3 regions of the Citrobacter sp. VF227 genome follow, and region 3 is predicted to be linked to each of the others. Evidence: predicted binding sites of a transcription regulator. Region 3 holds the regulator's gene; each other region holds the start of a gene.

Region 1 (3,278 bases), on a different contig from region 3:
AATAAAAGCGCCGCTGTTTTCAAGCTGGCTTAACGTCTGTGTCATGGGCGATGGTTCCTGAAACGTGCAGTGAATCGTAGGTGTCTCTACTACCTGAATACGCGAAATAATTCGCGTTGCAGGTATGCGGGTAAGCCAACACACCTGCAACGTGAAAAATGAAGCGTATTTACTCGTCTTCTAACAATGCTTCGTATGCGGTCGCATCCAGCAGCGATTCAATTTCGCTTTCATCGCTGGCTTTGATTTTGAAAATCCAGCCCCCCGCATACGGCTCGCTGTTAACCAGTTCCGGAGAGTCGCTGAGCGCGTCGTTGACCGCAACAATCTCACCGCCTACTGGCGCATAGATATCGGAAGCCGCTTTTACGGACTCCGCAACAGCGCAGTCATCGCCCGCGCTGACGGTTGAGCCAACTTCAGGCAGGTCAACGAAAACCATGTCACCTAACAGCTCCTGAGCGTGTTCGGTGATACCAACGGTGTAGGAACCGTCAGCTTCTTTGCGCAGCCATTCGTGTTCTTTGCTGTATTTCAGTTCTGCAGGTACGTTGCTCATCAATCAATCTCCAAAAAAGGATGAATTACGCGACGGCTTTGCCGTTACGCACAAAAACAGGTTTAGTCACTTTTACCGGCATTTCGCGGTTACGAATCTGAACGATTGCGGTATCACCAATACCCGCAGGGACACGTGCCAGCGCGATGCTGTAACCCAGAGTAGGGGAGAATGTCCCGCTGGTGATAATGCCTTCCTGCTGGTTGCCGGAAGCATCAGTGAAACGCACCGGCAGTTCATTACGCAGCACGCCCTTCTCGGTCATCACCAGCCCTACCAGCTGTTCGTGGCCTTTTTCACGCTGCATTTCCAGCGCATCCCGACCGATAAAGTCGCGATCGGTCGGTTCCCACGCGATAGTCCAACCCATGTTAGCCGCCAGCGGTGAAATGCCTTCGTCCATCTCCTGACCGTACAGGTTCATGCCCGCTTCCAGACGCAGCGTGTCACGCGCCCCCAAACCACAAGGTTTTACGCCTGCTTGTACCAGCGCACGCCAGAAATCTGCCGCCTTTTCATTCGGCATAGCAATTTCATAACCTGCTTCGCCGGTATAACCGGTGGTTGCGATGAACAAGTCACCCGCCTGAACGCCGAAGAACGGCTTCATGCCTTCTACCGCATGGCGCTGCTCGTCAGTAAACAGGGTAGCGGCTTTTTCCTGCGCGTTTGGCCCCTGTACCGCAATCAGCGACAGGTCGTCACGAACGGTGATGTCGATGGCGTAAGGTTCAGCGTGTTGGGTAATCCAGGAGAGGTCTTTTTCGCGGGTGGCGGAGTTTACAACGAGGCGGAAGAAGTCTTCAGTGAAGTAATAGACAATCAGGTCATCTATCACGCCGCCCGAAGCGTTGAGCATACCGGAGTAGAGGGCTTTGCCCGTCTTCGTTAGCTTCGCGACGTCGTTTGCCAGCAGATAACGCAAGAACTCCCGGGTGCGGCTACCGCGCAGGTCGACGATGGTCATATGCGACACATCAAACATTCCGGCATCGGTGCGAACAGCATGGTGTTCATCAAGCTGAGAACCGTAGTGCAGTGGCATCATCCAGCCATGAAAATCGACCATGCGCGCGCCACATAGCGTGTGTTGTTCGTACAAAGGAGTCTGTTGAGCCATCTTTTCCTCGTTGAATAAGCGGGGCTATCAACTCTTTCGCGGTGAATTCTTCACCACGAAACCCAGCACCGCAGCCGCTCCTGGGGCTACGACGCAAACGTTCTCTTTGTCCTGAACTTACCACCGAAACAGACGCTAAACCATAAGGCAAAATTAACCATCACATTAGCTTATGACCAAAAATAGCCAAATCGCCGACAGAATAAAAACCCAAAATCATAGCGACAAATTAGAATAACAAACAAAGATAAGCTGAAATTCGCCGCATTAATCAACATTAAATGTGGAAAAAATGTCAAAAATGGCGTTATGAAAAAAACGTAATATAAAAAAAACTAATGCGAAAAAAGGCGTGGAATTAGATTATTTCAAATGAGAGAAGCATCCCGGCGCGCAGGCCGGGAGAGGAAAGTGTGACGGGTCTCAAACTCTTAAGATTGTCCTTACGGACGCTAGCGCAACCACTCAGGAAGATCGTTCAGTCCCATCGCCTGGCGGATGAGCTGTGGTTTTACACCTGGCAGGGTATCAGCCAGTTTCAGACCAATATCACGCAGCAGTTTTTTTGCCGGATTCTCGCCAGCAAACAGTTCATGAAAACCCTGCATACCAGCCAGCATCATCGCTGCACTGTGCTTACGGCTGCGCTCGTAACGGCGTAAATAGAGATACTGACCAATATCTTTGCCCTGACGCTGTAGCCGCTTAAGCTCGTCGATCAGCTCTGCCGCATCCATAAAGCCAAGGTTAACCCCCTGCCCCGCCAGCGGATGGATGGTATGCGCCGCATCCCCCACCAGCGCCAGGCGATGGGCAGCAAACTGCCGTGCGTAGCGTCCCGTCAGCGGAAACGCCTGACGTTCGCTTTCAAGGCTGCACAGCCCCAGACGATTATCAAAAGCGATATTCAGCGCCTGATTGAATTCGTCTTCGCTTGCCTGCTGCATACGTTCAGCTTCCTGCGGCGAGAGCGACCAGACGATAGAACACAGGTGCGGGTCATTGAGCGGCAGAAATGCCAGGATACCCTCACCATGAAACGCCTGACGCGCAACCGCACCGTGGGCTTCCTGCGTACGGATAGTCGCCACCAGCGCATGATGGCGGTAATCCCAGAAGGTGAGCGGAATATCCGCTTTGTTGCGCAGCCAGGAGTTAGCGCCATCGGCGCCGACTACCAGACGAGCCGTCAGCATCGCACCATCTTTCAGGGTCAGAAACGCCTCGTTCTCACCCCAGGCCACCTGCTGTAATTCAGCAGGTGCCAGCAACGTGATATCCGCTGAACGCTGCGCCTTTTGCCACAGCGCGTAATGAATCTCTGCGTTTTCGACAATGTGCCCCAAATGGCTGTAGCCCATACTCTGGTCATCAAACACAATACGGCCAAAGCTGTCTTTGTCCCAGACTTCCATGCCGTGGTAGCAGCAAGCGCGACGGGCTACAATATCGGACCAGACGCCAAGACGGGTAAGCAGTTTTTCACTGGCGGCATTAATAGCCGATACGCGAAGCTGAGGAGGTGCATCCGCCGCCAAAGGCTGCGGAACATGTTGTTCCAACACCGCAACGCGCAACCCGCTGCCCTGCAAGCCGCAG
Region 2 (3,278 bases), 520 kb from region 3:
TCCTTGTATTTGTTCCATAATACAGTCCCGGCAACCGCACCGCCCCCCACCAGAAGTGCGCTGGTGCCGTATTTACTCAGTAATTTACGTGAAGATTTGTTGGCAACCAGTAATCCAGCCAGACCGCCTAACGCGCCCGGAACCAGAAGTTTACTCAGCCCTTGCTCGCCAGAAGATGACGCGGAGGATCCTTTTTGCCCAAGAAGAGATTGTAGTTGATTCAGCCAATTAGCCATTTTGCCCCTCAAGTACAGACGAATAATCATCAAAGCGTACCCGAGGGGATGTCAGGAAGTGTCCTGGTCATCAAAAGATGTGCAAATACCTCCGTTACTGCGGCTGATATTCCGCCGTTCCGGCTTTGCAATCGACTTTTACCTGATAGTGAATATCCGCGCTTTTACCGCGAACCGTCAGAGGAACAGACCATTTACCGTCTTTGCCCGTAATATCGGGTGTGTTGACCCAGGCGACAGGATCGGCTTGCCCGACGCGTTTTTGATCGTCAGCCCAGCGCGCGATGCGATTTTGTTGATAATCACGTTTCACGCTCGCCGCAATACCCTTAGCGTCCAGTCCCTCACACTTAGGGAACTGGACATTTTTACTTTCCATATTTGCCGCAAATACAGATGCGCTGGCAGACAGCAGCAGCAGGCTCAACAACGCTCTTTTTTTATACATTCTTTTCTCCTTAAACTCCCCTTCGTCCTTCAGATTGCTTGTAGCAATGAGAAATGACGTCAGGGATTGCACAATGATTCAGGGAAAAGCATGGTACAAAACGTCAGGAGCGCAAGTCGTTTCAGGCAGCCTGAGTATCATCTTCACCGTGCGCGTCGTTTTCGACCGCCTGTGGCGATGGCAATTTGCCATTTTTCAGAATGGTGCTTAGTACATCTTTTTGCTCAGCCAGCCACAGGGAAAGCGCTTCGCGCTGCTCGTCTTCAAGCGCTACCGGCGATTGCTCCAGCCATGTGTCGAGCAAATCCGCTGTATCAAGCATTTTGTCATACGCATCGGCTTCCTTTTTGCTGGTAAACGACATTTTTTCCTCACCTTCCCGAATGACTACGTATTTAACTTCAACCGCCATTTTTGCAGCCTCTTAAATTACCTGTACTTATGTACAGTATATTCTTTTTGCACCTCGAAATCAACCTGGTAATAAAGACAGACGCAAACGTTTTCGTTTATACTGCGCCCAGATAAAACAGGGGATTAATTTATGACGTTATTAGGCACAGCGCTGCGTCCCGCAGCAACGCGAGTGATGTTATTAGGTTCGGGTGAACTAGGTAAAGAGGTGGCAATTGAATGTCAACGCCTGGGTGTGGAAGTCATTGCCGTGGATCGTTACCCCGACGCACCAGCCATGCACGTTGCCCACCGCTCGTACGTAATCAACATGCTGGACGGCGAAGCATTACGCCAACTCGTAGAGCGTGAAAAACCACATTATATCGTGCCGGAAATCGAGGCGATTGCTACGGATATGCTGGTCAAACTGGAACAGGAAGGCCAGCGTGTCGTGCCGTGCGCCAGGGCTACGCAACTGACCATGAACCGCGAAGGGATCCGTCGACTCGCCGCCGAAGAATTGTCTCTACCAACCTCTTCTTACCGCTTTGCTGACAGCGAGGCCCGCTTTCGCGAAGCCGCCACTGAAATCGGCTATCCCTGCATCGTGAAACCAGTAATGAGTTCATCTGGTAAAGGACAGAGTTTTATCCGTTCAGCCGATCAGCTCACTACAGCCTGGGATTATGCTCAACAGGGTGGCCGGGCTGGTGCCGGGCGCGTTATCGTCGAAGGCGTAGTGAATTTTGATTTTGAAATCACCCTGCTTACCGTCAGTGCCGTTGATGGCGTGCATTTCTGCGCGCCGGTTGGACATCGTCAGGAGGATGGCGATTATCGTGAATCCTGGCAGCCACAGCAAATGAGTGAACTGGCACTGGCACGCGCGCAGGAGATTGCCCGTAAGGTGGTGCTGGCGCTGGGCGGCTACGGACTGTTTGGGGTCGAACTGTTCGTCTGCGGTGATGAGGTAATTTTCAGCGAAGTTTCCCCTCGCCCTCACGATACGGGTATGGTGACCTTAATTTCGCAGGATCTGTCCGAGTTTGCCCTGCACGTTCGCGCATTCCTCGGTCTGCCCGTTGACGCAATCCGCCAGTATGGACCTTCAGCTTCCGCCGTTATTCTGCCGCAGCTTACCAGTCAGAATGTGACATTTGATAACGTTCAGGCCGCCGTGGGCGCAGGTATGCAAGTTAGATTCTTCGGCAAACCGGAAATCGACGGTAGCCGTCGTCTGGGCGTGGTGCTGACTACCGCGCAGAATATTGAGGACGCGGTGATTCGGGCAAAAAATGCGGCCGCACAGGTGAAGGTAAAAGGATAAAAAAACGGGCCGAATGGCCCGTTACAGACTCGCAGGCCCGGTAGTGATTACCGGGCATTTTGCGCAATTACTGCTTCGCGCCTTCAACAGCCTCACGAGCTAGTTTGGTTATGCGATCGTAATCACCCTCTTCCAGCGCATCTGCCGGAACCAGCCAGGAACCGCCGATGCACAGTACGCTTTTCAGTGCCAGATAATCACGGTAATTCGCCGGAGAGATACCACCGGTTGGGCAGAAACGGACCTGTGAGAACGGACCCGCAATCGCCTGCAGCGCTTTAGTACCGCCGTTCGCTTCCGCCGGGAAGAATTTGAACTCTTTCAAACCGTAATCCATACCCAGCATCAGTTCAGAAACGGTGCTGATACCCGGGATTAACGGAATAGTGCCTTCGGTTGCGGCTTTCAGCAGCGGTTCGGTCAGGCCAGGGCTAATAGCAAATTGCGCCCCCGCTTCGGTAACTTCAGCAAGCTGTTGTGGATTCAGTACGGTACCCGCACCAACGATAGCGTCCGGAACTTCTTTGGCGATCGCGCGAATGGCATCCATCGCACATGCGGTACGTAAGGTCACTTCCAGAACGCGCACGCCCCCTGCAACCAGCGCTTTTGCCATTGGCACCGCGTGCTCCAGTTTATTAACCACGATAACCGGTACAACCGGGCCAGTGGTCAGGATTGCTTCTGCACTTGTCTTCCAGTTTTTCATCAGAGTTTTCTCTCGCCTGATTACAAAATAAGTCTTAAAAAGTGATACAGGTTGCGCCCTGCTCCGCACCGGACAGCTTTTCACGCAACGCGCTGAACATTTCACGGCCAGTACCCACGCGCGATGCGCTGAGGTCAGGAATGTGAGGCTGACGAGAAGCAA
Region 3 (3,278 bases):
GAACGCCGCCAATATTGGCAATGGTTAACCCCATAAACATGGTTGCCACGGCACTGGCCTGTTTATGTTTGGGCACCACACTTGCAGCAACCACAGAGCCAAGGCCGAAAAATGCCCCGTGATTAAGACTGGTCAAAATGCGTGATAACATCAGCGTGGAGTAATCCGGTGAAATCGCCGAGAGGACATTACCCAACGTGAAAATCGCCATCAGGAAAATCAACGCATTACGTCGCGCACGATGAGACAATAATAATGTCATCAGCGGAGCCCCCACCATCACGCCAACCGCATACGCGCTGATTAACATGCCGGCGGCCGGAATCGAAACATCCACTCCTTTGGCTATGACGGGCAATAATCCCATTGGCGAAAATTCGGTGGTGCCAATGCCAAACGCTCCGATCGCCAGCGCCAGTAAAGGATAATTGAGTTTCATATTGCGACTCCGTAACGTCGAGCCGTGGCGCGACATAAAATAAGAGTCAAAAGCATGACATTGATCGCAAAATTAATAAAGTTAACAAAATTGCAAAAGACTTTTGCTTATTCGCAAACAATAGAAGAGATAGACGAGCGGAAAGAGTGAGGGAGAGCTAACTCCCTCGAGGAAATTAATGCAGCGCTGCGGTCAGGCCACCCGCGACGATCAAACCCAGAACAATAATGGTAGTCACTAACGAAAATTTCAGATCGGTGCTCATCAAGTTTTCTCCTTTTTATTCCCACACAAAAAGTGATATTGCGCATTTTTACACACTTGAAAGCAAAAATCTCTCACGATTTATATTGATAACTGCTTTTAACTCTTCCCCTTTTCGTTAAGATCAGACAAAATTCCACGCTTACTTGATTAGCGTACCGGCCATTGACCCCTTCCTGACGTTCCGTGTCGTTTTCCCGGCGTGCCGCAACCCTTACGTTGCGCTAAGGGTGTGTGAAGGCAAACGTTTACCTGGAGTATTCTCAGGAGCTTAGGATATGGTCTGGAGTGAGATGTAATGGCAACAATTAAAGATGTAGCGAAGCGAGCAAACGTTTCCACTACAACCGTATCACACGTGATTAACAAGACGCGCTTTGTCGCGGAAGAAACGCGTAATGCTGTCTGGGCGGCAATCAAAGAGCTGCACTATTCTCCGAGCGCAGTTGCGCGCAGCCTGAAGGTGAATCACACCAAGTCTATTGGCTTGCTGGCCACCAGCAGTGAAGCGGCCTATTTCGCTGAAATTATCGAAGCCGTTGAGAAAAACTGTTTCCAGAAAGGCTATACCCTGATTCTGGGTAACGCATGGAACAGCCTTGAAAAACAGCAGGCTTATCTGTCGATGATGGCGCAAAAGCGCGTTGATGGTCTGCTGGTGATGTGCTCTGAGTATCCGGAGTCGCTGCTTTCGATGCTCGAAGAATACCGCCATATCCCGATGGTCGTCATGGACTGGGGCGAGGCCAAAGCCGACTTTACCGATACCGTCATTGATAATGCCTTCGAAGGTGGTTACATGGCGGGTCGGTATCTGGTCGAACGCGGTCATCGTGAGATTGGCGTGATCCCAGGCCCAATGGAACGTAACACCGGAGCCGGGCGTCTGGCTGGCTTTATGAAAGCGATGGAAGAAGCGCTGATAAAAGTACCGGACAACTGGATTGTCCAGGGGGATTTTGAGCCTGAATCCGGCTATCGCGCCATGCAGCAAATTCTGTCACAGCCGCATCGTCCGACCGCCGTCTTCTGTGGTGGCGATATCATGGCGATGGGTGCGCTGTGCGCCGCTGATGAGATGGGACTGCGGGTACCGCAGGATATCTCGCTTATCGGCTACGACAACGTGCGCAACGCCCGTTTCTTCACGCCGGCTCTGACGACCATTCACCAGCCTAAAGATTCGCTCGGTGAAACGGCCTTCAATATGCTGTTAGACCGTATCGTGAATAAACGCGAAGAGTCGCAATCTATCGAGGTGCATCCGCGTCTGGTAGAGCGTCGCTCCGTTGCCGACGGCCCGTTCCGCGATTACCGTCGTTAAGACCGTTGTGCGGGAGCCTCATCTGGCTCCCGCAGCCACTCTTTGTTCAGCGTTTCGCTATCCCCTAAATAGTCCAACAGCCAGCTCAATGCAGGTGACGTATCGTTCTGTTGCCATGTCAGACAGCATGCGGCATCAGGAAATGGATTTTCCAGCTGTAGCGCGACCCACTTGCCGCTATCGATCCACGGTTTGGCAAAATGCGTCGGTACCATGCCAACACACAACCCTGCGGATAAGCAGGTAGCGGAAGATTCCCAGTCAGGCACCACGACACGTTTTTGGTTATCCAGCAGCCAGGTAATGCGTTTTGGCAGCGTACGGGAAGTATCTTCACGCACCAGCGACGGCCAGTTGCGCAACGTGTCGTCGCTAAGCGGCCCAGGCATTGACGCCAACGGATGATGGCTGGCCACCACGCAACTCCAGCTCAGCATTCCCATGTCGCGAAAGGTATAGCGTCCCCCCACCGGAATCGCCTGCGTGGCGCCAATTGCCAGCTCAACGCGACCATCGGACAGCGCATCCCAGACGCCGTTAAACACTTCCTGAAAAACCAACAGTTCCACATCATCAAAATGACGATAGAAATCCACGATCATCTGTCGGGTGCGATCCGGGCGAACAATGTTATCTACCGCAATCGCCAGCTGTCCGCGCCAGCCGTTGGCAATTTGCTGACATTGCTGGCGGGTGATCTGCATTTTTTTGATAACAGAGCGGCCTTCTTTGAGAAACCACGCACCGGCAGGCGTCAACTCCACATCCCGATGACGTCGCTCAAAAAGCGGCACCGCCAGCCACTCTTCCAGCTGACGTACGGTGTAGCTTACCGCTGAGGGTACACGGTGCAACTCCTGCGCGGCCGAACTAAAGCTGCCATTACGCGCAACCGCATCAACCACTTCAAGTGAATATTCCGACCACATATTCTGCCTGCAAAAAATTTGAAATCAGTAAGCAAATATTAGCGTTTCACAGCAAGAATTACACTCACTACACTCAGCGGCATTGTTCTACTGCTAAAAAAAGAGAAATGATGATGCAACCTGGGAAAGGGTTTTTAGTCTGGCTGGCGGGTCTTAGCGTGCTCGGCTTTCTGGCAACGGATATGTATCTGCCCGCCTTCGCCGCAATTCAGTCCGATCTGCAAACGCCTGCATCAGCCGTCAGCGCCAGCCTTAGCTTGTTCTTAGCCGGTTTTGCCGTGGCACAGCTTCTGTGGGGGCCACTTTCCGACCACTACGGCCG

The links. The regulator PurR, encoded in region 3, represses purine synthesis genes. The targets are predictions, from matches to a motif close to CANGCAAACGTTTGCNTG.
Region 1: the regulator PurR is predicted to act here: its motif matches at 1,770-1,787, upstream of gcvT (glycine cleavage system aminomethyltransferase GcvT).
Region 2: the regulator PurR is predicted to act here: its motif matches at 1,177-1,194, upstream of purT (formate-dependent phosphoribosylglycinamide formyltransferase).

The regions. Positions count from the first base shown of each region.
Region 1 covers NZ_JBRFVF010000004.1:154,842-158,119, forward strand. Annotated here, with positions in the region: gene gcvP (aminomethyl-transferring glycine dehydrogenase) at 1-45, opposite strand, end outside; gene gcvH (glycine cleavage system protein GcvH) at 170-559, opposite strand; gene gcvT (glycine cleavage system aminomethyltransferase GcvT) at 585-1,679, opposite strand; gene ubiI (FAD-dependent 2-octaprenylphenol hydroxylase) at 2,132-3,278, opposite strand, start outside.
Region 2 covers NZ_JBRFVF010000001.1:760,531-763,808, forward strand. Annotated here, with positions in the region: gene ACU8YC_RS03765 (tellurite resistance TerB family protein) at 1-236, opposite strand, end outside; gene yebF (protein YebF) at 331-684, opposite strand; gene yebG (DNA damage-inducible protein YebG) at 806-1,096, opposite strand; gene purT (formate-dependent phosphoribosylglycinamide formyltransferase) at 1,229-2,407, shown strand; gene kdgA (bifunctional 4-hydroxy-2-oxoglutarate aldolase/2-dehydro-3-deoxy-phosphogluconate aldolase) at 2,475-3,116, opposite strand; gene edd (phosphogluconate dehydratase) at 3,151-3,278, opposite strand, start outside.
Region 3 covers NZ_JBRFVF010000001.1:243,214-246,491, reverse strand. Annotated here, with positions in the region: gene ACU8YC_RS01270 (MFS transporter) at 1-439, opposite strand, end outside; gene cydH (cytochrome bd-I accessory subunit CydH) at 615-704, opposite strand; gene purR (HTH-type transcriptional repressor PurR) at 1,002-2,027, shown strand; gene punR (DNA-binding transcriptional activator PunR) at 2,024-2,956, opposite strand; gene punC (purine nucleoside transporter PunC) at 3,070-3,278, shown strand, end outside.